DNA from 4 places in the Massilia varians genome. Region 1 is predicted to be linked to each of the others. Evidence: predicted binding sites of a transcription regulator. Region 1 holds the regulator's gene; each other region holds the start of a gene.

Region 1 (7,177 bases):
GTCGCAGTGGATGCGCGCAGCGCCGAATCGCTGGTCGAACTGCCGGTGAGCGTGCGCCACCTGCGAGAGGAAGGCCACAACGTCAAGGTGATGTTCCTGACCTCGAGCACGCATTCGCTGGTGGCACGCTTCTCCGAAACGCGCCGCAGCCACCCGCTGTCGCACGAACTGCGCCCGGGCGAGAATCCGGCCGCGCGCCGCACCCTGATCGAATGCATCGCCGAGGAACGCGAGCGCCTGTCGGCGATCGAGAACCTGGGGCACGTGATCGACACCTCGGAACTGTCCGCCAACAAGCTGCGCGCCTGGGTCAAGGAACTGGCCGACCTCGAACATGCGCCGCTGACCCTGTTCTTCGAATCCTTCGCCTTCAAGGTGGGCGTGCCGCTGGATGCCGACTTCGTGTTCGACGTGCGCGCGGTTCCCAATCCCTATTATGACCTGGCGCTGCGCCCGCTCACGGGCCGCGACCAGCCGGTGATCGCCTTCCTCGACGCCCAGCCGAGCGCCACCGAGATGCTGGAAGATATCCGCAAGTTCGTGGAAAAATGGCTGCCCTCGTTCAAGACGGACAACCGGTCCTACCTCACCGTGGCGGTGGGCTGTACCGGCGGCCAGCACCGCTCGGTCTACATGGCGGAAAGGCTGGGGGCCTACTTCGGGCAGACCGAACGGGTCATCATTCGTCACCGCGAGCAGCCGACCCACGCGGCTGTTTAATTTGTCGCGATAAGGTAGGGTGGACGGCTTCGCCGGCCGCGCGTGCAAACAGTCCTTGATCTGCAGCGCAGCGTCAATTCATCGGTGAGTTGAACGCGCGGTCGGCAGAGCCGACCACCCCACGAGAAACGTCAAGCTAAATGCCGCAGCGGGTGCGCGTAATCCGGCCACACCGGCTCGAAGAAGCGCGCCACCATTTCCGGCGTCACGTCCTCCAGCGCCGGCGGATTCCACTTCGGCTGGTTGTCCTTGTCGATCACCAGCGCCCGCACGCCTTCCAGCACTTCGCCGTGCTCGAAATTGCGGCGCACCAGGTTGCGCTCCATGCGCAGGCATTCCGCCACGCCCAGCGAGGCGCCGCGCTGCAGGAGTTCGTGGGTCACGCACATCATCAGGGGCGAGCGCTGGCGCATCGCCTTGAGCGCCTTCTGCGCGAACGGGTTCTCGTCGCGCCCCAGCGAGGCCATGATCATGCCCACCGAGGCCGCGCCGAAGTGCGCGTCGATCACGCCGCGCTGCGCCTGCAGTTCGCTCGCGCCCAGCTGGCCCGCGAATTGCGCCGCATAGGCGCGGATCGCCGCCGGCAGCTGCGCGCCGGGAGTCGAGTCGATCAGCGCCTGCAATCCACCGAGCTCCGCGCCCGGCACGAACACGTCGGCCAGGCCCACGTAGAGCGCATCGGCCGCGCCGATGGTCAGTCCGGTCAGGCCCAGGTACTGGCCCAGCTGGCCCGGCGCATGCGACAGGAAGTGGCTGCCGCCGACGTCCGGGAACAGGCCGATGTTCACCTCGGGCATGGCCATCTTGGTGCGGTCGGTCACGATGCGCAGGCCGCAGCCTGGTCCGCCCTGGGCGATGCCCATGCCGCCGCCCATCACCACGCCGTCCATCACCGCGATGTACGGCTTCGGATAGAAATGAATCAGGTGGTTCAGTGCGTATTCTTCGGTGAAGAAGTCTTCCAGCAGCGCGCTGCCGCCCATCGGGCCGACCTGGCCCATCTCGTGGAAGAAGCGGATGTCGCCGCCCGCGCACAAGGCCTTCTCGCTGCTGCTGGTGATGACCACCGCGTCGATGCCCGCGTCATCCTTCCATTGCAGCAGGATGGCGCTCAGGGCGCGCACCATGTCAAGCGAGAGAGAGTTCAGGGCTTTCGGCCGGTCGAGCGTGATGACGCCGGTGCGGTTGGCAGCGCGGGTCAGGACGGTATCGGTCATGATGGTCTTCTGTGGTCGAAAAGACATGCATTCTACAGAACATTTGTACAAATACGGAAGCAAGAAAAAGTAACAGGTATTGTACAAAAGCAAAAAGGGCGTCCCCTCAGACGCCCTTGCTGTTGTGCTACAGCTGGTTCGCAAACGGTGCGTTACGCAGCGGCGGCTTCTCCGTTGTCCGGAAGGCGCTTGTGCGCCACGTGGTTATGATTTTGCAGCATGGATTTGTGTTTCAGAACCTGCCTGTCCAGCCTGTCCATCAACGTGTCGATGGCCGCATACATATCCTGGGCCGCACTCGCCACGTGCAGAATTTTTCCCGATACCTGTAGGTTGATCTCGGCCTTTTGCCGTTTTTCTTTTTCAGTGAGGTTATCGATGGCGAGGAACACGTGGGTGTCGATCACGTGGTCGAAATGGCGGGTGATGCGCTCGAGCTTATTCTGAACGTATTCACGGATGGCGGGGGTGACTTCGAGATGGTGGCCGCTGATTGTGAGGTTCATACACACTCCTTTGGGAAGGTGCCCTGCCCGCGCCACAAGGTGAGAGTGGGCAGGTGCTTTACAGGGATTTGCGGAGGCTGACGGGCGGAATCTTGAGCGCTTCGCGGTATTTGGCAACCGTCCGGCGCGCAATGACCATACCTTGTTCCCCGAGCATCTCCGCGATCTTGCTGTCGGATAGAGGATTCCTAGGGTCTTCTGCTCCTGTCAATTGCGCAATAAGCGCGCGGATCGCCGTCGAGGAGGCTTCTCCCCCCGCTTCGGTGGCGACGTGGCTTCCGAAGAAGTACTTCAACTCAAACATGCCGTGCGGGGTCAGCATGTATTTCTGCGTGGTTACACGTGAAATCGTGCTCTCGTGTAGGCCTAGTGTATCAGCTATCTCACGCAAAACAAGAGGGCGCATGGCAACCGCGCCGTGGCTGAAAAAGTTGCGCTGGCGCTCGACGATTGCCTCGGCCACACGCAGGATCGTGTCGAAGCGCTGGCGCATGTTCTTGATCAGCCACTTGGCTTCCTGCAGTTGCGCGCCCATCTGGCTTTCGCTCCTGCCCTGCTTGAGCAGGTTGGCGTACAGGCTGTTCACGCGCAGCTTCGGCATGACTTCCGGGTTCAGCGTTACCTGCCAGCCGTTCTTGGCGCGGCGCACGATCACGTCCGGCACCACGTAGTCCGATACGCCCGAGGAGAAGGCCGCGCCGGGATGCGGATTGCATTGGCGGACCACGGCCTGCACCTCGCGCAGGTCTTCGTCGTCGCAGTCGAGCGCCTTTTTCAGCTTGGTGTATTCGCGCTGGGCGAACCAGCTCAGATAGCCTTCGACGATTTTCAGGGCGAGGCGCCGCGTCACCAGGGGAACGCCCGGCATGCGGCGGATCTGCAGGGCCAGGCATTCGGCCGCGCTGCGCGCGCCCACGCCCACCGGGTCCAGGCTCTGCACCAGCGCCAGCGCGCAGCGCAGTTCGTCCATCTCGATCTCGAGTTCCTGCGGCAGGCGTGCATGGATCTCGTCGAGCGGCTCTTCCAGGTAGCCGTTGTCGTCGAGCGCATCGATCACCAGCTCGGCCAGCGCGCGGTCGCGCATGCCGCAGGCGCTCAGGCGGATCTGCTCGGCCAGGTGCTCGCGCAGCGTGATGCCGTCGGCTTCCAGCTGCGGGCGGCCGTCTTCGTCGTCGCCGCTGCGCGCCCCGCCGCCTTCACCACCCCAGTCCATCTCGGCATCGCCGCGCTCGCCGTTGCCCTCGCCATCGGCGCCCTCGTGCTCGGCCTTCGCGCCCTCCTGCGCCACCGAATCCGGCGGGGCGGGCGGCGCTTCGCCATTGGCCGGCGCGGTATTGATCGCGCCGTCCGCCAGCAGCCGCACCGAGCGGTCGAGCGGATCGTCGAGCCGTTCGAGCAGCGGGTTGTCGTGCAGGATCTGCTCGATCTCCTGGTGCAGTTCGAGCGTGGAAAGCTGCAGCAGGCGGATCGACTGCTGCAGCTGCGGCGTGAGCGCCAGGTGCTGCGACGTGCGTAACTGGAGAGACTGTTTCATGCCCGATGCTCTGATTACATCCTGAAGTGCTCGCCGAGGTACACGCGCCGCACGGATTCGTCGGCGATGATGTCGTCAGGGCGGCCCGAGGCCAGCACCGCTCCCTGGTTGATGATGTAGGCGCGGTCGCAGATGCCGAGCGTCTCGCGCACGTTGTGGTCGGTGATCAGGACGCCGATGTTGCGTTCCTTCAGGAAGCGCACGATGCGCTGGATCTCGATCACCGCGATCGGGTCGACGCCGGCGAAGGGCTCGTCGAGCAGCACGAAGCGCGGATTGGTCGCGAGCGCGCGCGCGATCTCGACGCGGCGCCGCTCGCCGCCCGACAGCGACAACGCCGGGTTCTCGCGCAGCTTCTCGATCTGCAGTTCGGCCAGCAGGGTGTCGAGGCGCTCGTTGATCTGGTCCTTGCCCAGTGGCTTGCCGTCCTCGTTGCGTTGCAGCTCCAGCACGGCGCGGATGTTCTCCTCCACCGTCAGCTTGCGAAACACCGAGGCTTCCTGCGGCAGGTAGGACAGGCCCAGCACCGCACGGCGGTGGATCGGCAGGCTCGAGATGTCGGTGCCGTTGATGTCGATGGTGCCGGCATCCGACGGCACCAGGCCGACGATCATGTAGAAGGAAGTGGTCTTGCCGGCGCCGTTGGGGCCGAGCAGGCCCACCACTTCGCCGCACTCCACCTGCAGCGATACGTCGCGCACCACCAGGCGCTTGCCGTAGCTCTTTTGCAGGCCTTTGACGATCAGGGTACTGCAGCCGTCGACCGCGGTCGCCGCTTCCGCGTTCATGCCTGCGCTCATGGCTGCCGTCATTGCTTGGCACCTTCGGCGGGCGCCGCGGTACGGCGCGGCGCGATGATCAGGGTGCCGCGGCCGCCGCCGACCTTGCTCTGGCCGGTGGGATCGTTGCGCACCTGCGCGACTTCGCGGCGGTTGTCGTAGGAGATGAACGGGCCCTTGATCTCGTTGGCCAAGCGGCCGTTCTCCAGCTCGCGCACTTCGGCGTTGTTGAACAGCTTGACCAGTTCGGCGCGCTCGTCGTATTCGATGCGCTGGGCCTGGCCCTCGACCCACAGGTTGGGACCGCCGTCGCGCTTCTGGCGGAAAGTCGCCAGCTTGCCGTTGTTGGCGGTCAGGGTCACGCTCATGTAGCCCTCCGGCGTTTCCTTCACCAGGGCGCGGTCGGACTTCAGCACCAGGGTGCCGCGCGTGAGCACGACGTTGCCGGTCAGGATGCGGGTCTGGGTGACCTCGTCGACGTCGAGGGAATCGAAGTTGATCACGGCCTGCTTGAGCGAATCGGCACGCTCGGCCGAGGCGCCGAAGGCGGCCAGGCTGAGGAATACGGCAGCGATGATTTTTTTCATGTTCTTGCTTTGTCCTGGGTTGACGCGGCGCGGCGCTACTGCCGCTGCGCGCGTGGCGGATAGACGATCTGGCCGCGGCTGGCCAGGTGCAGCTTCTGGGTCGCGTTGTTGGCCACCATGCCGGTGCCGGTCACGGTGGCGGCCCCCAGCTGCATTTCGATCGCTTGGTCTGTCTTGAGGATTTCTTCGTCGGGCAGCACGGTCAGCGCCTGCGTCTGCACGCGCAGCGCTTCGCTGGTGGGCGTGGCCGGGCGCTGGATGTCGACGTTGCCGAGCAGTTCGACGCGATGTTCTTCATGGTAAAGCTCGGCGCGGTTGGCGACGATGGTCATGCGCGGGCGGCCGGGCGTGATGCCCTGCATCACCGGCGCCTCGACCTGGGACACGTCGCCCACTGGCGTATGCGCCAGGCGCTTGCCCGACACCACGTAGCTCGGCTTGCCCTGTTCCGTCATGCGTACGAAGGAGAAGTTCTCGACGATGTAGTCCGGCTCGTCCCCTGGTCCGCCGAGGCGGGCGTCACCACCCTCGCCTTCCATCACCTGCACCAGCCAGAAGCTGCCGAAGGCGCAGAAGGTCGCGATCATCATGATCGTCAGCAGCTTCCAGCGGTGGGCGGTGCGCTTGTAGGTGACCATGTCGTGTCCCGTGTCCGATATCGCCGTATTAAGCGAAATACGGCGCCAGCGCCTGTTCGTAGGTGCCCTGCGCGCGCATGACGAGGTCGCAGACCTCACGCACGGCGCCACGGCCGCCCGCGTTCTTGGTAACGTAGTGCGCGCGGTGCTGCACTTCCGGGTGGCCCGACGGCACGGTGACGGCGAAGCCGACGCGGGTAAACAGCGGCAGGTCGATCACGTCGTCGCCGATGTAACCGCATTCCTCCGGCGTCACGCCCGTTGCTTGCAGCAATTCTGCGAAGCCGACGCGCTTGTCGTGGATGCCCTGGTAGACGTGCGAGATGCCCAGGTCGCTAGCGCGCTTGACCACGATCGGCGACTTGCGCGCGCTGATGATGGCGGTCTTGACGCCGGTCTTGTTCAGCAGCTGGATGCCGAGGCCGTCGAGCACGTAGAAGGTCTTGGTGACTTCGCCGTCCGGGCCATAGGTGAGGCTGCCGTCGGTCAGCACGCCGTCGACGTCGAAGATCATCACTTTGACGCGCGCGGCGCGCTGCATGAATTCGGTTGCAGTGATCAAACCACTCATCAGATCACCTTGGCGCGGGTCAGGTCGTGGATGTGGAGCGCGCCGACCAGGCGACCGTCCTGATCGACGACCAGCATCTGGTTGATGCGGAATTCTTCCATGACGGCGACGGCATCCACCGCCAGCTGTTCCGGATGGACGCGGCGCGGGTTGGCGTGCATCACGTCGCGGATGCTGATGTTCGAAAAATCGGTCACGCGCTCGATCAGGCGGCGCAGGTCGCCGTCGGTGAAGACGCCGACCGGACGCTGCTGCTCGTCGACGACGGCGGTCATGCCCATGCCCTTCTGGCTGATTTCCAGCAGCGCGCGCGTGAGCGGCGTATCAGGCGATACGCTTGGCACCGCGTCGCCGCTGCGCATCACGTCGCGCACGTGGGTCAGGAGACGGCGGCCGAGGGCGCCGCCCGGGTGCGACATGGCGAAATCTTCCTCGCGGAAGCCGCGCGCATCCAGCAGCGCCACGGCCAGCGCATCGCCCATGGCCAGGGTGACGGTGGTGCTGGTGGTCGGGGCGAGATTCAGGGTGCAGGCTTCCTTGGCCACCGAGATGTCGAGGTGGATCTCGGACAGCTTGGCCAGGCGCGAGTGCGGCTTGCCGGTCATCGAGATGACGGGCGTGCCCA
Region 2 (7,177 bases), 1.1 Mb from region 1:
CGATGGACGGCCATGGCGCGGATGTCATCCTGGTCGAAGCGCCGCCCCAGGACGGCGCCTGGCTGGGCGTCAACGACCGCCTGCGCCGGGCCGCCCACGGCTCGACCGGCATCGTCCACGGCCTGCTGAATCAATCCACCCCGCATAGCCCTGCTGTCTAGGGCCTCGTCAAGCAGAGCGCCCGTACATACGGGCGTTCTTCAATACAACAGCGTTCAAAAACCGCTTCGTGCGGGCTGATCGGCAGGGCTATAATCGGCCCCCCCGATTTGTTTGCCACGTGTCACCAAAAACTGACGTACGAGTAAGCAATTCCTATACAAGCAAGTTGAACACTGGCATATTATTACGAGACGAATAGCACGCCCGTTCGTTTCAAATAAAACCAATTTAGGAGACACAATGCGTCAAACCAAACTCGCGCTTGCCGTGCTCACGGCAGCGGTGCTGGCAGCATGCGGCGGAACCAGCCCAAGCGGCGGCGACCAAACGCAAAAACTCAGCTTCACCCAGCAGGTCTCCTTCGGCGACAGCCTGTCGGACGTCGGCACCTACGCCGTGGGCGCGGTCAAGCAGGCCGGCGGCGGCAAGTTCACCATCAACGGCGACGGCACCGCCAAGAATCCTGAGCTGAACGGCAAGATCTGGGTCGAATTCCTGGCAGCCGAGCTGAAACTGCCGGCGCCTTGCGCGGCCCAGACCGGCCTCGAAGGCGACGCGTCGCGCGGCTTCTCGGTAGCGATCAGCAACAACCTGAACTGCTTCAACTATGCCCAGGGTGGTTCGCGCGTGACCAACCCGATCGGCCCGGGCAACAAGGCCACCGGCTCGCCCATCGGCGAAATGACGGTGCCGCTGGTGACCCAGGTCGCCAACCACCTGTCCCGCACCGGCAACAAGTTCAGCGGCACCGAGCTGGTCACCATCCTGTCGGGCGGTAATGACGTGCTGATGGCGCTGAGCACCTTGTCGGCCCAGGCCACCGCCGCCGGCAATGCCGCCGGTGCGCAGACCTTCGCCACCTCGCTGACCGCCCAGCTGGCGGCCGGCGCCACCAACCCGCAGGCCGCCGCCCAGGCGATCGGCGCGGCCATCATGACCGAGAGCGCACGTCCGGGCAATACGTCGGAAACCATCGTCGCCGTCGCAGTCGGCGCCGCCGCGCGCCAGCCGGGCAACGCCGCCGTGGCCCAGCCTGCCGTGTACGGCCCGATGGTCGCCAAGGCCCAGGCCGATGCGACCGCCGCCGGCGCCAAGGCCGGCAACGACTATGCCGCAGCGAACGGTCCGAAGCTGGTCCAGGACCTCGGCACGGCCGGCGCGCAGATGGCCGCACTGGTGAAGAACGAGATCCTGGCCAAGGGCGCCAAATATGTGATCGTCGCCAACCTGCCCGACGTCGCTAGCACCCCGGCCGGCAAGGCCCGCACTGCCGATATCCAGCAACTGATCACCGCCATGGTCAACGCCTTCAACACCCAGCTCAAGAGCGGCATCGGCGCCGACGACCGTATCCTGTACGTCGACCTGTACAGCGTCAGCAATGACCAGGTGAAGAATCCGGCGCCCTACGGCCTGACCAACACCACCAGCCCGGCCTGCGGCGCGAACGCCCTGGGCACCACGTCCCTGATCTGCACCAACAGCAATACCGTGGCCGGTGACGTCAGCCGCTACATGTTCGCCGACGACATCCACCCGACGCCGTTCGAGAACAACCTGATCGCACGCCTTGTCCTCAAGGAAATGGCGGTCAAGGGCTGGCTGTAATCGACAGGCTGCACGATAGCGGAGGGCCCGCCGCGACGGCGGGCTCCCATCACAGAATCAGGAGATAACATGAAAGTACGTTTCAACAGCGTCGCCAAGGTGCTGGGCGTCGCCGCGGCACTGGCCTGCGCTTCGACCGCGTCGGCCCAGTCGGCCGGCCAGCTCACGGCCAAGGTCGGCCTCAACCAGCTGACCCCGAAGGTGGAAAGCGGCGACATCGGCGCGCCGGCCCTGCCGGGCTCGAAGGGCGACGTCGACCGGGACATCCAGCCGGTGCTGGTCCTGGCCTACGGCCTGACCGATAACATCTCGCTCGAAACCGCCCTGGGCACGCCCTACAAGCACAAGATCTATGGCGCGGGCGCCATCGCCGGCACCGGCCAGCTCGGCACCGTCGAGGCGCTGCCGGCGACCTTGTTCGCGCAATACCGCTTCGGCGCCCCGACCGCGACCTTCCGTCCCTTCGTGGGCATCGGCGCGACCTATGCCTACTTCATGAAGGAACGCGGCTCGGCCAAGATGACCGCGATCACCAACCCGGGCAGCGGTATTCCGACGACCTTCAGCATCGACAACAAGTTCACTTACACTGCCCAGGTCGGCATGGCCGTGAACTTCACCGAGAAATGGTTTGCCGACGTCACCCTCAACAAGGCCCGCCTGCGCACCGACGTGCATTTCTCGACCGGCCAGACCCAGCACATGAAATTGGATCCGGTGTCGGTGATCCTGGCTGTCGGCTACAAGTTCTAAGTAGCGATTTATCGTGTCTCAAGGCCGGCGCGGGTGGCTGATGTAGCCCGCGCCGGCCTTTTTCGTATCGCTACCGCCTGTCGAAAGAATTTACAAACGAAAATATTAACTTTTGTTAACTAACTGATTTTAATAAACATTTATTGTTGGCACGTTTATCGCTTACCGATTGTCAGTCACCATCATAAAAGGGATTGTCATGAAAATTGCATTACGTGTCATTTGCGCCGCCCTCATCGGACTTGCTGGAATTTCCTCGGCACAGGCCGGCTTGTACACCACCAACTACGGTACCCAGCTGACGGGGCCGAGCAATTGCGACGATTGCTATGCCGGTCCGGTCGCCTTTAGCGGCAGCAATCAATCGATCAACTTCTTCGGCACGAGCTACAGCAGCCTGTTTGTCGGCTCGAACGGCTACGTCACCTTTGGCTCAGGCCAGAGCAGCTTCTCGACCCAGCCCCTGGACACCCAGAGCGTGGCGCCAATGATCGCCGCGTTCTATACCGACCTCGATTCGCGCAACGACGATGCGTCCAATGTGTACGCCAATACCGCGACCGATGGCGAGATCGTGCTCACCTGGGAACGGATGGGGCATTACAGCCAGAACTATAGCGTACGCAGCACCTTCCAGATCCTGGTGCGCTCCGACCAGCTGGTCAGCGCCGGCGCATCCAGCCAGATCGGCATTTTCTACGGCGACATCAGCGATACCAGTGCGGTGTCGGCCGGTTTCGGCGATGGCATGGCGGCGGTCAACCCTGGAGAAGTCGCGTTCGCTTCCTTCGTTCCCGGCACGACCCTCAGCAATGCCGCGCCGCGGCAGTTCGTCCTGAATGCGGGCGCGCCCGTCGACGTGCCCGAGCCGGGCAGCCTCGCCCTGCTGGGACTCGGTATCGCCGGCCTGGCGGCACGGCGCCGCATGGCCGCCTGAGCCTCCATCTTTTTCGAAACGGGCATGAAAAAGCCCGCGCAAGCGCGGGCTGTCAAGGATTCCGTCAGGAGAGGAAGTATCAGAACTTGTAGCGCAACCCGGCCAGAAACTCGCGGCCGGTCACGTTGTTCACCACCACGCTGTTGCGCGCGCGGCTGATGAACTGGTCGTTCGGCTCGTTGGTCAGGTTGACGCCTTCCAGCGTGAATTCCAGCTGCTCGTTCCACTTGTACGAGAGCGACACGTCCACGTTGAAGGTCTCGTTCTTGCCCTCGACGTCGTTGTTGTTCTGACCCGGCACGCGGGTCAGGAAGGACGAGCGCTTGGCGCCGGAGACGCGCGCGCTGAACTTGCCGTCATCATAGTAGAAGGTCGCGTTCCAGGACTTCGGCGACAGGTTGAGCAGGTCGTCGACGATGCGCTCGCTGCTGGTCGGCGAGACCGCATACTCGATTTTCGAGCTCACCCTGGTGTAGTTCAGCACCGTGCCGAAGTTGCGGCCCCAGCCTGGCAGGAAGGTGAACGGCTGCTGGTAGTTCAGCTCGAAGCCCTTCAGCTTGCCGCCATCGGTGTTGATCGGCGCCGTCACCTGGAACTGCTCGTCGCCGCTGAAGTTCGCCGGCAGCAGCGACAGCGGCAGGCCGGTCTCGCGGAAGGCCACATTGGTGCGCAGCGACTGGATATAGGTGTCGATGTTCTTCTGGAACAGGCCCAGGCCGACAAAGGCGTTCTTGCCGAAGTAGTACTCGAAACTCGAGTCGAAGGTCTTGGCGCGGAAGGGTTTCAGCAGCGGGTTGCCGGTGTTGATGGTCAGCGTGCCGGTGGTCGAGATGGTGCCGCCCGGCGACAGGAAGCCCAGCTGCGGACGGGTCATCACCTTGGCCGCGCCGAAGCGCACGATGAAGTCGCGGGCCAGGTTGGCCGCGATGTTCATTGAGGGCAGGGTGTCCTTGGACTCGTGGTTCACCTTCACCGCGGTGCCGCCGCCGGCAGCCTGGTAGCCGATCGCTTCCAGTTCGGTCTTCACGTGGCGCACGCCGACGTTGCCGCGCACGGGAATGTCCCAGAGGTCGTACTTGAACTCGCCCATCAGGTAGAAGCCGTCGTCGCGCTCGGTGACGGTGCGGTTGTTGCCGCGCGCATTGCCGTTGGTGATCGAAGACAGGGTGAAGTCACCGGGACCGCCGGCGGGACCGGCCTTGATGCAGTTGCAGTAGATGTCGTAGGCGGCCGCGATGGCGCCCAGGTTCGGGATCACCCAGCCGGTCGGGTTCCCGGCCGGCATGTCGAGGCCCTTGCCGAAGCCGCTGACGGTGGTGGTAAGGCCGGTCGTTCCTGCCGCTGGGGCGAAGATCGTGTCGTTCTGGTTCACGCGGCGGAATTCGTAGGTGTCCGACGCGTACTTCTTGCGGTTCAGGCCGCCCTTGAACGTGAGGTGCTCGCTGGCTTCCCAGGCCAGGTCGAACTGGCCGACGTCGTTGACGTTGGTCGCGCCCTGCGGACGGATGCGGATCTCGCTGGTGGTGGTGTTCGCAATCGTATTCGGCTGGGTGCCGCTGGCGACCTGCGGCACGCCGAGGATGCCCAGCGCGCCGTTGGCGGCCATCGGATCGAAGGGATAGCTGATCGCCGGCAGGCGCTCGTTGCCGCGGAAGTCGATGGTGTAGCCGTTCACGTTCAGCGCGTCCAGCGTGACCGTGGTCTGCACCGGATTGCGGAACTTCGAGTTCGCGCGGCCGAGCTTGGCGCTCATGCTCCAGGTGTCGCTGATCTTGTGTTCCAGCGTCAGGGTCGGCTGGCTGAAGGTGGTGTTCAGTTCATCGAAGCGCGATTCCGAACGGATGTCCACGCCGTTGTAGCGGCCATACAGGAGCGCGCCGTTCGGCGCGTACTGCGCTTCGACCACGCTCATCTGCGGCTTGCCGCCCTGGGCGGCGCTGCGGCTGAACGAGATCGCCTGCAGGAAGTCTTCCTGGCGCGTCGCATCCAGTTTCGAGTACAGCATGTCGAAGGTGAGCAGGGTGCCGCGCTGCGGGCGCCACTGCACCGAGGCGGTCAGGCCGAGGCGGTCCTGGTCGTGGGTCAGGCGGCCATAGCGGGGCAGGCGCGGGTGGAAGTTGCCGGCGCTGCTGGCGGCGTTGTAGGCCTGCGTGGCGGCGCTGGAGGCCGGCAGGCGCGGCACACCCTGGGCCGCGGGGCCGCAGGTGGTGGCGGTGGAGTTGGCCGGGTTGGCGGCGACGCCTTGCGGCGCGCACCAGCCGCCCGACGAGGGGCCGTTATCCCAGCGCACCGTGCTAAAGCCTTCTTCCAGCACGCGGCGCTTGGAAAAGGCACCCGAGACCAGCACGCCGAGGGTACGGTCCATGAAGGTGTTCGACAGCATGAAGGCCACGCGCGGGTCGATCTTCTCGGAGCCGTCATTGTACTTGCCCTTGGCCGCGATGGTGGCGTTGAAGCCCTTCAGGTCGAAGGGGCGCAGGGTCTGCAGGTCGACGGTGGCGCCGAGCGAGCCTTCGTCGACGTCGGCCGAAGAACTCTTGCGCACCGTAAGGGAGCTGAACAGTTCGGAGGCGAACACGTTGAAGTCGAAGCCGCGGCCGCGGTTGGTGCCGCCCGAGCTGTCGGTGCCGCCGGTGGTGGCCAGGCCCTCGATGCCGTTGATGCGCACGCGGGTGAAGTCCTGGCCCAGTCCGCGCACCGTGATGTTGCGGCCTTCGCCGGCGTCACGGTCGATCACCACGCCTGGCACGCGCTGCAGCGACTCGGCTAGGTTCGTGTCCGGGAACTTGCCCATGTCTTCGGCCTTGATCACGTCGACGATGCCATTGTCCTCGCGCTTGGCGTTCAGCGCGCTCTCGAGCGAGGCGCGCAGGCCGGTCACCTGGACCGTCTGGATCTGCGCGGTGTCCTGGGCGTAGGCGGCGCCGATGGACAGGGTCGACACCGAGGCAGTGCCGAGCAGGCACAGGGTCAGTTGGCGTAAGGCGGCACGTGGGGGTTGTTTCATGCTGTCTCCATTGCGTTTTTATCTTTTATCTGGTCAGTCCAGTTTATAGATTTTACGGCAATATTAACAGTTTTGGTCAGGCCAATTCAAATAAATACATGAAGTGGCCTGACCTCTCTCAGATTAGGGATTGTGCGAAGACAGGGTCGTGTTGTAGAGCTTGCCGCCGATCGTGACCTTGTCGAGCGTGATGCTGGTGGCGTTGTGCAGGAACCAGGGCTGGGCGCCGTTCTTCGGGGTGCCGAAGTCCGAATCGCTGATGCGCACGCGCTGGATCGGCAGGATCGGCGTGCCGGCCGGTCCGTTGAAGCTGGAGGCCACAGGTCCCAGCAGCACGAAGGCCTGATAGCACGAGAACCTGCCCGAGCCGGTGTCGACGTTGCCGGCACGGACGCCGCTGATGACGATGTCCGACACCTGCGGCGGCCGGATGCGCACCGCGTCGTCGCCCGGCACGTAGTCGCAGTCGATGGTGATGATCGCACCCGCGGTCGAGGCCACCGGCTCCGTGATTTCCTTCGCGCCCGGCAGCGGCTTGTACATCATCGGCTCGATCCGCACGCCGTTCGGCAGGGTCACGTCGCGCACGTACAGGTGGCGCAGGAAGCCGCCCCGGTTCATGTTGGTCTTCAGGCGGATCGCGGTGTTCAGCGGCTTCCTGGCCCAGTGCATGTTACGGAACTCGAGCTGCTGCGCATACACGTGCTCGA
Region 3 (7,177 bases), 290 kb from region 1:
GACGATCGCGGCCCAGCAGGCCTGGGTGGAGGCGAGCCAGCGCAATCACGACGGCTATGCCGAGCACCTCGATGCGACACGCGATCGCTATGCCCAGCGGCGCTAGGATGCGCTGGAACGCATCCCTCAGCCGCATTCCCCCACGTAGTGGCACTCGTCGCAGCGGGTGCAGCCGTCCACCTTGCGCAGCGCGCGCGCGCCGCATTCCGGGCATTTCGCGCCGCTGACCGTGGGCAGGGCGCCCGAGCTGGTCGGCGGCTGCGGTTCGGCCTCCAGCGCCGCGCCCCCGCCGCGTTCGGCGAAGCGCCGCGCCAGTTCCGGCACCGGCACCTGGTTGCCCCAGGCATCCAGGAAGCCGCGCCGGATCAGCACGCGCTGCAGCATGAAGGCGATCGCCGCCACTTCCGAGTCGTGGTAGACCGGCACCTGGGTGCCGTCCTCGCGGGTGAGATGGCCGCAGCGCACCGGGCCCTTTTCCCAGACCACGTCGCGCATGTCGGCCAGCGCCCGCGCGATCGGCCCGCCGGCGCGTGCCACCATCGACAGCAGGCGCATCGAGGCCGTGATCCATTGCTGGCCGCCGGTACGCTGGTTCGAGGGCATGAAGAATTCGAAGGGGCGCTCGACCGTCACCTTGCGGCCTTCGTGCACGCCGTCGGCGCGGATGAAGCTGACGGTGAGGTAGGCGGTCTTGCGGCCTTCCTGGGTCGCGTATTCGATCTTCGAGGTCACCGATTCCAGTTCGCCCAGCGGGCGCCGCTCGAAGCGCTTCTGCAGCGGGTCCTGGTCCGGCAGGGCGGCCTGTGGCGCCTGCGGCGCCGCCGACAGCACACTGCCCAGCACCGTGTTCGGCCGGTAGGTCGCCAGCCCCTTCAGGCCCGCCTGCCAGGCCTGGCTGTACAGGTCGCGGAAATCCTCGAAGGGGTAGTCTTCCGGCACGTTGACGGTTTTCGAGATCGCGGTGTCCACGAAAGGCTGGACCGCCTGCACCATGCGCAGGTGGTCCAGCGCGCGCATCTCGAGCGCCGTCACGAAAGCGGGCGGCAGCGAGGCCATGTCGTGCCCCATCTGGCGGTACAGGCGCCAGGCATGGTCTTCCACCTCGTAGCTGCGCATAGCCCCGTCCGGCATGCGCTTCTTGCGCTGGTAGGTCCAGGAGTAGGGCGGCTCGATGCCGTTCGAGGCATTGTCGGCGAAGGCCAGCGAGATGGTGCCGGTCGGCGCGATCGACAGCAGGTGCGAATTGCGGATGCCGTAGCTGCGGATCGCGTCGCGCAGCCAGTCGGGCAGGCGTTCGACGAACTGGCCGTCCAGGTACTGCTCCGCGTCGAACAGCGGAAAAGCGCCTTTCTCGCGCGCCAGCGCGACCGAGGTCGCGTAGGCGGCGTCGCGCAGCGTCTCGGCGATGCGCGCCGCCATGGCGCGGCCTTCGTCGGAATCGTAGCGCAGGCCCAGCATGACCAGGGCGCTGCCCAGTCCCAGGAAGCCGAGGCCGATGCGGCGCTTGGCTTGTGACTCGGCGGCCTGCTGCGGCAGCGGCCACTCGGTCGCGTCCAGCACCAGGTCGAGCATGCGCACGCCGACCGAGGCCACCTCGCACATGCGCTCGAAATCGAATTGCGGCTCGGCGCCGAACGGGTCGAGCACGAAGGCGGTGAGGTTGACCGAGCCGAGGTCGCAGCAGCCGTAGCCCGGCAGCGGCTGCTCGCCGCAGGGGTTGGTGGCGCGCAGCTCTTCCGCGTACCAGAGGTTGTTCTCGTCGTTCATGCGGTCGACGAACAGCACGCCCGGCTCGGCGTGGTCGTAGGTGGAAGCGATGATTTTGTCCCACAGTTCGCGCGCCGCGACCTGCCGGTAGACCCAGAGCCCGTCTTCGCGGCGGTAGGCGCCGGCCATGTCTTCGTCGCCCGGTTCGGCGCGGTGCACCAGTTCGAACAGCGCGTCGCCTTCCACCGCGTGCATGAAGGCGTCGGTCACGCCGACCGAGATGTTGAAGTTGGTGAGCCCGCCTTGATCCTTGGCGGCGATGAAGCGTTCGATGTCGGGATGGTCGATGCGCAGCACGCCCATCTGGGCGCCGCGCCGGGCGCCGGCCGACTCCACCGTGCGGCAGGAGGCGTCGAACACTTCCATGTACGAGACCGGCCCCGAGGCGCGCGAGCGGGTGCCGTGGACCTTGCTGCCCATCGGGCGGATCGCGCTGAAGTCGTAGCCCACGCCGCCGCCGCGGCGCATGGTTTCCGCCGCCTCGGACAGTGCGGTGTAGATGCCGGGTAGACCGTCCTCGCTGCCGGAGATGGAGTCGCCCACCGGCTGGACGAAGCAGTTGATGAGGGTGGCCTGCAGACCCAGGCCGGCGGCCGAGTTGATGCGCCCGGCCGGAACGAAGCCCTGTTCCTGGGCCCACAGGAAGCGCGCTTCGAGTTCTTCGCGCAGGTGCTCCGGTTCGAGCGCCGCCAGGGCGCGCGCCACGCGCCGGCGCACGTCGAGGATGCTGCTTTCCTCACCCTTGGCGTATTTCTCGCGCAGGACGTCGAGCGAGACCTCCTGCGGCGCCATCGCAGCGCCTGCCGGCTGGTCGAGCGCGTTCATGGCGCTGGGGTCAGGGCTTGTCGAGGATTACGTGCGGCGCGGACGGATCGGTGGCGCCGGGGAGGGCGTCGCCGGCAGCCGGCGTGGAGGCGGCCGGCGTGGCCGCCGCCGTCGTGCTGCCGGGGCCGCCCTGGGCGGCCAGGCGCGCTTCCAGTTCCACCACGCGCAGCTCGAGCGCCTCGAGCTTGGCACGGGTCTTGGCCAGCACCTGGGCCTGGATGTCGAACTCTTCGCGGGTGACCAGGTCGAGCTTCGAGAAGCCCTGGGTCATCATCGCCTTGACGTTTTTCTCGATGTCCTTGGCCGGCGAGCTTTCCAGCGCCTGGTTGATCTTGCCCTGGATGTCATTGAAGAAGCTGTTCATGTCCATTTCCTTTCAGTCGGATCGCACTGCACCACGACAGTGCAATGCACTCCGCTTTTGGTGCGCCGCGCCGCGGCACCTGCCGGGCGCTGGGGTTTCGCCGGTTATTCGAATCGCAAATGGGGCGGATGGCTGAGAAAACAAGCATTCCGGCACCGTTTCGATGGTTTTTTGAGCTGGCACACATCCTGCTAAAGAGTGGACAGGCGTGTAGCAATCCAGATTGTAAACCGCAACGGCCCGCGTCACGGTTCAGCCGTCGAACGCAGCTGTTGAAAATAAGGGGAATGTCATGAAGTGCAACACCATTGCAGCCGCAGCAAGCTGGGCCATGCTGGCCCTGTCGAGTGTTCCTGCGTTTGCCCAAGAAGCGGAGCACCAGGTCAGCTACAACGCCGCCATCACCAGCGACTACCGTTACCGCGGCCTGTCGCAAACCCGCTTGGATCCGGCGCTGCAGGGCGGCGTCGACTACGTGCACGGCCCGACCGGCCTGTACGTGGGCACCTGGCTGTCCACCATCAAATGGACCAAGGACCTCGGCGGCGACGGCGACATCGAATGGGACGTCTACGGCGGCAAGCGCGGCATGCTGAGCGAGAACCTCAGCTATGACGTCGGCGGCCTGTACTACTGGTATCCGTCCAACGACCTCAGCCCGCGTGCCAACACCTTCGAGCTGTATGCGCGACTGGGCTTCGGTCCGGCCTACGTCAAGTACTCGCACTCGACCACCAACCTGTTCGGCACCGCCAACAGCAAGCGCAGCGGCTACCTCGACCTGGGCGCCGACATCGACGTCCACGACGGCTACATGCTGAACCTGCATGCCGGGCGCCAGGAAGTGAACAACAACAGCATGTATTCGTACACCGACTACAAGGTGGGCCTGAGCAAGGACTTCGGCCTGGCCACCGTCTCGCTGGCCTGGATTAAAGGCAATACCAAGGCCTACCGCAGCCCGGAAGGCGAGAACCTGGGCAAGTCCTCGGCCGTGCTGACCGTGTCCAAAACTTTCTGAAACGCATTTTGAACGAGACAGAGGTATCACCATGAAAATGATTACCGCCATCATCAAGCCCTTCAAGCTGGACGAAGTCCGCGAAGCGCTGTCGGAGATTAACGTCCAGGGCATGACCGTCACCGAAGTGAAGGGCTTCGGGCGCCAGAAAGGCCACACCGAGCTGTACCGCGGCGCCGAGTACGTGGTCGACTTCCTTCCGAAGATCAAGATCGAAGCGGCGGTCGACGACGCCGTGCTCGAGCAGGTGATCGACGCCATCTCGGGCGCCGCCCGCACCGGCAAGATCGGCGACGGCAAGATCTTCGTGGCCGACCTCAACCAGGTCATCCGTATCCGTACCGGCGAGACCGGCAACGACGCACTCTAAGGGGAAGCCGAATGAAGCATACCGTTACCAAAGTCCTCGCCGGCGCAGCTGCCGCCGCCTTGGCGCTGCCGGCGCTCGCCGCGCCCACCGTCAACAAGGGCGACACCGCCTGGATGTTCGTCGCCACGCTCCTGGTGATCATGATGTCGATCCCGGGCCTGGCGCTGTTCTACGGCGGCCTGGTGCGCGCCAAGAACATGCTGTCGGTGTTGATGCAGGTTTTCATGGTGTTTTCCTTGATCATCGTCCTGTGGTGCCTGTACGGCTACTCGCTCGCCTTCACCCAGGGCAACGCCTTCATCGGCGGCTTCGACCGGGTATTCCTGAACGGGATCTACGACGCCGCGGCCGGCACCTTCAGCCAGGCCGCCACCTTCAGCAAGGAGACCATGATCCCCGAGTTCATCTTCGTGGCCTTCCAGGGCACCTTCGCCGCCATCACCTGCGGCCTGATCGTCGGCGCCTTCGCCGAGCGCGTGCGCTTCTCGGCGGTGCTGCTGTTCATGGTGATCTGGTTCACCTTCGGCTACCTGCCGGTGGCCCACATGGTCTGGTTCTGGGCCGGTCCGGATGCGATTTCCGATGCCGCCAGCCTGGCGAGCGTCACCGCGAATGCCGGCTTCCTGTGGCAGCACGGCGCGCTCGACTTCGCCGGCGGCACCGTGGTGCATATCAACGCAGCGGTGGCCGGCCTGGTCGGCGCGTATGTGATCGGCAAGCGCATCGGCCTGGGCCGCGAGTCGATGGCCCCGCACTCGCTGACCATGACCATGATCGGCGCCTCGCTGCTGTGGGTGGGCTGGTTCGGCTTCAACGCCGGCTCGGCGCTGGAAGCGGGCGACGTGGCCGCGCTGGCCTTCATCAACACCCTGCTGGCAACCGCCGCGGCGGCCGTGTCGTGGATGTTCGGCGAGTGGGCCTTCAAGCGCAAGCCTTCGCTGCTGGGCGCGGTGTCGGGCGCGGTCTCGGGCCTGGTGGCGATCACCCCGGGCGCCGGCTTCGTCGGTCCGATGGGCGCGCTGGTGATGGGCCTGCTGGCCGGCGTGGTCTGCCTGTGGGGCGTGACCGGCCTGAAGCGCCTGCTGGGCGCCGACGACTCGCTCGACGTGTTCGGCGTGCACGGCGTGGGCGGCATCCTGGGCGCGCTGCTGACCGGCGTGTTCGCGGCGCCGCAGCTGGGCGGGCAGGGCGTCTGGGACTACGTCGCCAACAAGGCCTCGCCCGACTACTCGATCGCCGGGCAGCTGCTGGTGCAGGCCGAGGCGGTCGGCGTCACCATTGTGTGGTCGGCGCTGGTGGCCTTCATCGCCTTCAAGCTGGTCGACCTGCTGGTGGGCCTGCGGGTGCCGGCCGATGCCGAGCGCGAGGGGCTGGACATCACCAGCCACGGGGAGTCGGCTTACCACCTGTAAGCGCGCAATGACCGGGGAGGGCGCCTGCGGGCGCCTTTTTGCGTTTACGGCAAGTATGCGCACTTTAAATAAGGATATTCGTCCATATGTGAGCCTACCGATATAATTCGAATAAGCCACTACTAGGACGTCCACACCATGGTTCCGCACCTCGCCACCGCCCTGACCGGTCCTCTCCTGGACCTGGAAAAGAAGATTCTCGAAGCCACGCCCGCCATCGAGCGCTGGTTCCGCCTCGAGTGGCAGGAGCATACGCCGCCGTTTTATTGCTCAGTAGACCTGCGCAATGCCGGCTACAAGCTGGCGCCGGTCGACACCAACCTGTTCCCGGGCGGCTTCAACAACCTGTCGACCGAGATGCTGCCGCTGACGGTGCAGGCGGCCATGGCCGCAATCGACAAGTATTGCCCGGATGCACGTAACCTCTTGATGATCCCGGAGGTTAATACGCGCAACCCGATGTACCTGCAGAACGTGGCGCGCCTGATGCAGATCTTCCGCCAGACCGGCCTGCACGTGCGCCTCGGCTCGCTGTCGCCGGACGTCACCCAGCCGACGCCGCTGGCACTGCCCGACGGCAACATGCTGGTGGTGGAGCCGCTGGTGCGTTCGGCAAACGGGCGCCGCGTCGGCCTGGCCGATTTCGATCCCTGCACCATCCTGCTGAACAACGACTTATCAAGCGGCATTCCGGCGATCCTGGAAAACATCCACGAGCAGTCGCTGCTGCCGCCGCTGCACGCCGGCTGGGCGCTGCGCCGCAAGAGCAACCATTTCAAGGCCTTCGACGAAGTGGCCAAGAAGTTCGGCAAGCTGATCGAGATCGACCCCTGGCTGGTCAACCCTCTGCACAGCAAGGTCGGCGAGGTCGACCTGCAGCAGGACGTCGGCACCGAGCAGCTGGCCGACGCCGTCTCGGCCCTGCTCTCGAAGATCAAGAAGAAGTACAAGGAATACGGCATGAAGGAGCAGAAGCCCTTCGTGATCGTCAAGCCCGACGCCGGCACCTACGGCATGGGCGTCATGACGGTGAAGGACGCCAGCGAGGTGCGCGACCTGAGCCGCGCCCAGCGCAACAAGATGACCGTCATCAAGGATGGTGTGGCGGTCACCGACATGATCGTGCAGGAAGGCGTGCCGACCTTCGAAACCATCAACGACGCGGTGGCCGAGCCGGTGGTGTACATGATCGACCGCTACGTGGTGGGCGGCTTCTACCGCGTGCACGCCGAACGCGGCATCGACCAGAACCTGAACGCGCCGGGCTCGCAGTACGTGCCGCTGGCATTTGCCCAGCAGCACGCGGTGCCGGACCCCAGGGCCAAGCCGGGCACGGCGGCGCCGAACCGCTTCTACGTGTACGGCGTGGTGGCGCGCCTGGGCCTGCTGGCGGCGTCGCTCGAGCTGGAACGCACCGA
Region 4 (7,177 bases), 1.1 Mb from region 1:
CGTCGCGCAGGCCGGCCAGGTCGACCAGGGCGGTCTGGCCCAGGATGTCGTGGCAGACCACGCGCGCCGGGAACCAGGGGAAGTCGAGGTCGCGCTTGCGCTCGATGATCTGCTTGAGGCTGTCGGTCATGCTGGCCGGGTCGCAGCGGCGCACCAGGTTCTCGGCCAGCACGCGCGAGGTATAGGGCAGCGTGTCATAGGCGCCGGGCTGGATGGCCTCGACCGCGGCGCGCGTGTCGAAGTAGTCCAGCGAGGTGCCCGGGAGGGGTTTGCGGTGATTGGTGTTCATGATTCGTCGTTCGGTCACTTACTTGCGATCGGCGATCGGCACGAACTGCAGGTCTTCCGGACCCACGTAGTTCGCGCTCGGGCGGATGATCTTGTTGTCGATACGCTGCTCGATGATGTGCGCGGCCCAGCCGGAGGTGCGCGAGATCACGAACAGCGGCGTGAACATGGCGGTCGGCACGCCCATCATGTGGTAAGAGACGGCCGAGAACCAGTCCAGGTTCGGGAACATTTTCTTGACTTCCCACATCACCGATTCCAGGCGCTCGGCGATGTCGAACATCTTCATCGAGCCGGCTTCCTGCGACAGGGTGCGCGCCACTTCCTTGATCACCACGTTGCGCGGGTCGCTGATGGTGTACACCGGGTGGCCGAAGCCGATCACGACTTCCTTGTTGGCGACGCGGTTGCGGATGTCGGCTTCGGCCTCGTCGGCGTTCTCGTAGCGCTTCTGGATGTCCAGGGCCACTTCGTTGGCGCCGCCGTGCTTCGGTCCGCGCAGCGCGCCGATCGCGCCGGTGATGGCCGAGTGGATGTCCGAGCCGGTGCCGGCGATCACGCGCGAGGTGAAGGTCGAGGCGTTGAATTCGTGCTCGGCGTACAGGATCAGCGAGGTGTGCATCGCGCGCACCCAGGACTCGCGCGGCTTTTCGCCATGCAGCAGGTGCAGGAAGTGGCCGCCGATCGAATCGTCGTCGGTCTCGACCTCGATGCGGCGGCCGCTATGGCTGAAGTGGTACCAGTACAGCAGCATGGACCCGAAGGAGGCCATCAGGCGGTCGGCGATGTCGCGCGCGCCCGGGATGTTGTGGTCGTCCTTTTCCGGCAGGGTGCAGCCCAGCACCGACACGCCGCTGCGCATCACGTCCATCGGATGGGCGGCGGCCGGCAGCGCTTCCAGCGCGCTCTTGACCGCCTGCGGCAGGCCGCGCAGCGATTTCAGCTTGGCCTTGTAGCCCTTCAGTTCGGCACTGGTGGGCAGCTTGCCGTGCACCAGCAGGTAGGCGATCTCTTCGAATTCGCAGGTGGTGGCGACGTCCAGGATGTCGTAGCCGCGGTAGTGCAGATCGTTGCCGCTCTTGCCGACCGAGCACAGCGCGGTATTGCCGGCGGCGACGCCGGACAGGGCCACCGATTTCTTCGGCTTGAACGTTGGGGTCTCGTTGTTCTGGGTGCTCATGCTTAGGCTCTCCTGATAGCGAATTATTTGGTCTTCTTCTGGGCGAACAGCGCGTCCAGTTTCTGTTCGTAGCTGTGGTAGTCGATGCGGTCGTACAGTTCGGCGCGGGTCTGCATGGTGTCGAGCACGTTCTTCTGGGTGCCGTCGCGGCGGATCGCGTTGTAGACGTTCTCGGCCGCCTTGTTCATGGCGCGGAAGGCCGACAGCGGGTACAGGGCGATGCCGACGCCGGCGCTGCGCAGCTCGTCCAGCGTGAACAGCGGGGTCGCGCCGAACTCGGTGATGTTGGCCAGCACCGGCACCTTCACGGCATCGGCGAACTGTTTATACATCTCGAGGCTGGTCATGGCTTCGGGGAAGATCATGTCGGCGCCGGCTTCCACGCAGGCAACGGCGCGCTCGATGGCGGCGTCCAGGCCTTCCACAGCCAGTGCGTCGGTGCGCGCCATGATGACGAACTGCTCGTCGGTACGGGCGTCGGCGGCCGCCTTCACGCGGTCGACCATCTCGTCCTTGCTGACGATTTCCTTGCCCGGACGGTGGCCGCAGCGCTTGGCGCCGACCTGGTCCTCGATGTGGCAGGCGGCGGCGCCGGCCTTGATGAGCGAGCGCACGGTGCGCGCGACGTTGAAGGCCGAGGCGCCGAAACCGGTGTCGATGTCGACCAGCAATGGCAGGTCGCACACGTCGGTGATGCGGCGCACGTCGATCAGGACATCTTCCAGGCTCGAGATGCCGAGGTCCGGCAGGCCCAGGGAACCGGCGGCGACGCCGCCTCCCGACAGGTAGATGGCGCGGTAGCCGGCACGCTTGGCCAGCAGCGCGTGGTTGGCGTTGATGGCGCCGATGACCTGCAGCGGGGATTCTTCCTGGACGGCCTGGCGGAACGCGGCGCCGGCGGAGTAGTGGCTCATGCTGAAGCTTTCGAATGGAGGGTTGATCGGATATGTCCTTCTTAATGCAATTGGTGTGCCAGCGCGGCTTTGCTTGAAAATCAAGGACTTGGCGCGTCCACCTCCTCTCACATGTTTCAGTGAAACGAAACGTGAAACACCAATGAAACATTGTAGCAACAAAAAAACCCCGCCGCAGCGGGGTTTGGTTCGGGCGTAGGCGCTTAGTGTGCGCTTGCCGCGGCCGCACCGATACCGGTTTCCGAACGCACTTCCTGCGCTTCGAAGCCGGCCTTGTCGATCGCGGCGCGCGGGCTCTTGTCGGTCACCGAGAAGAACCAGATGCCGAAGAAGCCGACCGCCATCGAGAAGATCGCCGGCGAGGTATAGGGGAAGATCGCCGTGGCGTTGCCCAGCACGTCGACCCACACCGACTTCGACACCAGGGTCAGCACGACCGCCGTCGCCAGGCCCAGGAAGCCGCCGACGGTGGCGCCGCGGGTGGTGCAATCCTTCCACAGCACCGACATGAACAGCACCGGGAAGTTGGCCGAGGCCGCGATCGCGAAGGCCAGCGACACCATGAAGGCGACGTTCTGCTTTTCGAACGCGATCCCGAGCAGCACTGCGATCACGCCCAGCGCGATGGTGGTGATCTTCGAGACCTTCAGTTCGTCGGCGCTGTTGGCCTTGCCTTTCTTGAACACGGTGGCGTACAGGTCGTGCGACACCGCCGAGGCGCCCGACAGGGTCAGGCCGGCCACCACCGCCAGGATGGTCGCGAAGGCCACTGCCGAGATGAAGCCCAGGAAGATATCGCCGCCCACGGCATTGGCCAGGTGCACCGCCGCCATGTTGTTGCCGCCGAGGAGCTTGCCGGCCGCATCCTTGAAGGCCGGGTTGGTACCGACCAGCACGATCGCGCCGAAGCCGATGATGAAGGTCAGGATGTAGAAGTAGCCGATCCAGGTGGTGGCCCACAGCACCGACTTGCGCGCCTCCTTCGCGCTCGGGACGGTGAAGAAGCGCATCAGGATGTGCGGCAGGCCGGCGGTGCCGAACATCAGCGCCATGCCGAAGGAGATCGCCGAGATCGGGTCTTTCAGGAAGGTGCCCGGGCCCATGATGGAATCGCCCTTGGCGTGCACTTCGGTGGCGGCCGAGAACAGCTGTTCCGGGCTGAAGTTGTACTGCGCCAGCACCGCGAAGGCCATGTAGGAAGCGCCCGACAGCAGCAGCACCGCCTTGATGATCTGCACCCAGGTGGTCGCGGTCATGCCGCCGAACAGCACGTAGACCATCATCAGGACGCCGACGATGACGACGGCGATCCAGTATTCCAGGCCGAACAGCAGCTTGATCAGTTGGCCGGCGCCGACCATCTGCGCGATCAGGTAGAAGGCCACCACCACCAGGGTGCCGGAGGCCGCGAACACGCGGATCGGCTTCTGGTGGAAGCGGTAGGCGGCCACGTCGGCGAAGGTGTAGCGGCCCAGGTTGCGCAGGCGCTCGGCCATCAGGAAAGTGATGACCGGCCAGCCGACCAGGAAGCCGATCGCGTAGATCAGGCCGTCGAAGCCGTCCAGGAACACGGCGGCGGAAATGCCGAGGAAGCTTGCCGCCGACATGAAGTCGCCGGCGATCGCCAGGCCGTTCTGGAAGCCGGAAATGCCGCCGCCGGCGGTGTAGAAGTCGGAGGCCGAGCGGGTCTTGGCGGCGGCCCACTTGGTGATGAACAGGGTCAGCACCACGAAGATCGCGAACATGCTGATCGCGGTCCAGTTGGTGGCCTGCTTGGTGGCCTGGCCGAGGTCGGGCGCGGCCAGGGCGGCGCCGCCGGCAAGCAGCAGCGCCGGCGCGAGGACGAGACGGTGCAGGGTCTTCATGCCGCCACCTTCTTTCCACCGCCGTTGCCGCCGGCCACGTTGGCCTTGATGGCCTCGGTCAGCTGGTCGTACTCGCTGTTGGCGCGGCGCACGTAGATGGCGGTGACCACGACGGTGAACAGGATCACGAACAGGCCCAGGGGGATGCCCCAGGTCATGACGCCGGCGCCGATGCGGCTGCCCATGAATTCCTTGTCGAAGGCGCAGAGCAGGGTGAAGCCGTAGTACACGACCATCATGCTCCAGGTGAGCATCCAGCCGAAGCGCGAACGCTTCGTGACCAGCTTGCGATAGTTGGGGTCGGCTTTGACCCGCCGAACGATGTCTTGATCCACTTGTGTCTCCTGTTATCTATTCTGGTGATGCCTGGTATTCAGGCCTGGATCCAATCCTACGGGTGTGCCCTTACCTCATTCTTACGCTGGCTTACGCGTAACTGACAGCGGCCGGCCCCGCAAGTTCAAGGCTGGCGCATGGAATCGGCTACACTTGCCGCATGAGTTCATCCACACGCAGCCACGGCGAGGGCGGCGACAAGCCGGTCATCTGGACCGTGTCGGTGTCGCGTCTGTCCGACCTGTTCCGCGACATCACCCTCGAATACGACCACCTGGCGACGATCGAGCCGGTCCACCTCGGCTTCGACGAAGCCGCGCGCAGGCTGCGCGAGCGCCTCGCGACCGAGCGCTGCGACGTGGTGATCGCCGCCGGTTCGAACGCCGCCTACCTCAAGGGCCGGATCTCGGTGCCGGTGGTGGTGGCCAAGGCCAGCGGCTTCGACGTGATGCAGGCCCTGGCGCGCGCCCGCCGCGTCTCCAGCCGCATCGGCGTGATTACCTACCAGGCGCCGCTGCGCGAACTGGCCGAGTTCGCCGACACCTTCGGCATCGCGATCGCCCAGCGCACCTACGTGACCGAGGAAGACGCGCGCGCCTCCCTCAACGAACTCAAGGCGCTTGGGGTCGAGGTGATCGTCGGCGCCGGCTTGATCACCGACCTGGCCGAGGAAGCGGGTTTGCCCGCCGTGTTCCTGTACTCGGCCGCCTCGATCCGCCAGGCCTTCGACGACGCGCTCGAAATGGCGCGCCTGACCCGCCTGGAAGCGAGCCGCGGCCGCCGCATCGCCGGCGCGGACGCACGCCGCGCGCGGCGCGGCCTGCACGACCTGCGCGGCGAATCGCAGGCGATGGAACGCCTGCGCCAGACCGTGGTGCTGTACGCGCGCTCGCCGGCCACGGTGCTGATCCAGGGCGAGACCGGCAGCGGCAAGGAACTGGTGGCGCAGGCCATCCACCGCGAGGGCCCGGCGCGCGCCGCCAACCGTCCTTTCGTGGCGGTGAACTGCGGCGCGATCGCGGAATCGCTGCTGGAGTCCGAACTGTTCGGCCACGAGGAAGGCGCCTTCACCGGCGCGCGCCGCGGCGGCCATGCCGGCCTGTTCGAAGCGGCCAACGGCGGCACCCTGTTCCTCGACGAGATCGGCGAAATGCCGCTCGGCCTGCAGACGCGCCTGCTGCGCGTGCTCGAAGAGCGCGAAGTGATGCGCGTGGGCGGCACCCGGCCGGTGCCGGTCGAACTGCGCGTGATCAGCGCCACCCACTGCGACCTGGAAGCGCGCGTGCGCGAGGGGCGTTTCCGCGCCGACCTGTTCTACCGGCTGGCGGTGCTGCGCCTGTCCTTGCCGCCGCTGCGCGAACGGCGTGCCGACATCGTGCCGCTCGGCGAATGGTCGCTCAAGAATGCGCTGGCGGCGCTGGGCGCCAGGCCGCACCCGAACCTGCACGCCGAGATGCGGGCCTGCGCCCCGCTGCTCGAAGCCTATGGCTGGCCGGGCAACGTGCGCGAGCTGCGCAACCTGATGGAGCGGCTGGCGCTATTCCTGGCGGCGGAGCCGCTGCAGGCGCTGACGCCAAGTTTCCTGGTGTCGATTGCCCCTGAGCTAGCGAAAGGGATGGAAAAGACAGCGGCTCCGCCGGCGCCCCGGGCGGAATCAGAGAGCATCGCCGAAGTGCTGGCGCGCTTCGGCGGCCAGCGCGATGCCGCTGCCCGGCACCTGGGGATCAGCCGCACGACCCTGTGGCGACGCTTGAGAAGCGAGAATCCGTAGGGTGGGCGGGTCTCCCGCCCGCGCGTTCAACCAGCCCCAGCATCATCGCTCCTCCGCCTTGCATACGTGATGTGGACGCGCGGACGGCGAAGCCGTCCACCCTACAAAACCGACCCCGCGCTGGATCAACACCGTGTTAAATTATCGCCGTATCATGACTTTTTTACATGGCCTGGCGCCCATTGATACGAACAAGCGCCAGCTCTTCGACTAGCGCCCGCCCATGAAGCGGCGCACCGCCCGGGCCCGGCCCGGCCTGACGGAGGCACTATGCAACATGCGTCGCAAGCGGCTTTGTTTTCCCTGATCGGTGACACCCCCCTGATCGAAGTAACCCGGATCGACACCGGTCCCTGCCAGCTGTTCCTGAAGCTCGAATCCCAGAATCCCGGCGGCTCCATCAAGGACCGCATCGGCCGCGCCATGATCGAGCAGGCCGAGCACGACGGCTTGCTGGAGCCGGGCGGCACCGTGGTCGAGGCCACCGCCGGCAATACCGGCCTGGGGCTGGCCCTGGTGGCGCGCATCAAGGGCTACCGCGTGGTGCTGGTCGTCCCCGACAAGATGGCGGCCGAGAAGATCCTGCACCTCAAGGCGCTCGGCGCCGAAATCCACCTGACCCGCTCCGACGTCGGCAAGGGCCACCCCGAGTACTACCAGGACTATGCGGCGCGCCTGGCACGGGAGATTCCCGGCGCCTGGTTCGCCGACCAGTTCAACAACCCGGCCAACCCGCGCGCCCACGAGACCACCACCGGTCCCGAGATCTGGGACCAGGTCAACCACAAGCTCGACGCCATCGTGGTCGGGGTCGGCTCCTCCG

What was found. The regulator sigma-54, encoded in region 1, starts transcription at its own class of promoters, with help from an activator protein. The targets are predictions, from matches to a motif close to TGGCANGNAANCTGCTTT.
Region 2: MasN3_RS23690 (nidogen-like domain-containing protein) is a predicted target of sigma-54. The motif match lies at 2,671-2,688, and genes of this name have one in related genera.
Region 3: MasN3_RS05140 (TorF family putative porin) is a predicted target of sigma-54. The motif match lies at 3,134-3,151, and genes of this name have one in related genera.
Region 4: prpB (methylisocitrate lyase) is a predicted target of sigma-54. The motif match lies at 2,426-2,443, and genes of this name have one in related genera.

Annotation. Positions count from the first base shown of each region.
Region 1 is NZ_AP026966.1:825,471-832,647, reverse strand. It holds gene rapZ (RNase adapter RapZ) at 1-720, shown strand, start outside; gene MasN3_RS03840 (enoyl-CoA hydratase/isomerase family protein) at 852-1,937, opposite strand; gene hpf (ribosome hibernation-promoting factor, HPF/YfiA family) at 2,090-2,443, opposite strand; gene MasN3_RS03830 (RNA polymerase factor sigma-54) at 2,502-3,977, opposite strand; gene lptB (LPS export ABC transporter ATP-binding protein) at 3,992-4,765, opposite strand; gene lptA (lipopolysaccharide transport periplasmic protein LptA) at 4,786-5,343, opposite strand; gene lptC (LPS export ABC transporter periplasmic protein LptC) at 5,379-5,981, opposite strand; gene MasN3_RS03810 (KdsC family phosphatase) at 6,010-6,552, opposite strand; gene MasN3_RS03805 (KpsF/GutQ family sugar-phosphate isomerase) at 6,552-7,177, opposite strand, start outside.
Region 2 is NZ_AP026966.1:5,258,734-5,265,910, reverse strand. It holds gene MasN3_RS23705 (L-threonylcarbamoyladenylate synthase) at 1-161, shown strand, start outside; gene MasN3_RS23700 (SGNH/GDSL hydrolase family protein) at 403-1,770, shown strand; gene MasN3_RS23695 (OmpW/AlkL family protein) at 1,840-2,523, shown strand; gene MasN3_RS23690 (nidogen-like domain-containing protein) at 2,723-3,460, shown strand; gene MasN3_RS23685 (TonB-dependent receptor) at 3,540-6,467, opposite strand; gene MasN3_RS23680 (glycoside hydrolase family 28 protein) at 6,591-7,177, opposite strand, start outside.
Region 3 is NZ_AP026966.1:1,111,998-1,119,174, forward strand. It holds gene MasN3_RS05125 (hypothetical protein) at 1-106, shown strand, start outside; gene MasN3_RS05130 (adenosylcobalamin-dependent ribonucleoside-diphosphate reductase) at 127-2,592, opposite strand; partial or broken gene MasN3_RS05135 (accessory factor UbiK family protein) at 2,735-2,962, opposite strand; gene MasN3_RS05140 (TorF family putative porin) at 3,249-3,977, shown strand; gene glnK (P-II family nitrogen regulator) at 4,009-4,347, shown strand; gene amt (ammonium transporter) at 4,359-5,759, shown strand; gene gshA (glutamate--cysteine ligase) at 5,898-7,177, shown strand, end outside.
Region 4 is NZ_AP026966.1:1,951,100-1,958,276, reverse strand. It holds gene acnD (Fe/S-dependent 2-methylisocitrate dehydratase AcnD) at 1-289, opposite strand, end outside; gene prpC (bifunctional 2-methylcitrate synthase/citrate synthase) at 308-1,468, opposite strand; gene prpB (methylisocitrate lyase) at 1,492-2,382, opposite strand; gene MasN3_RS08920 (cation acetate symporter) at 2,586-4,247, opposite strand; gene MasN3_RS08915 (DUF485 domain-containing protein) at 4,244-4,582, opposite strand; gene prpR (propionate catabolism operon regulatory protein PrpR) at 4,744-6,354, shown strand; gene MasN3_RS08905 (cystathionine beta-synthase) at 6,625-7,177, shown strand, end outside.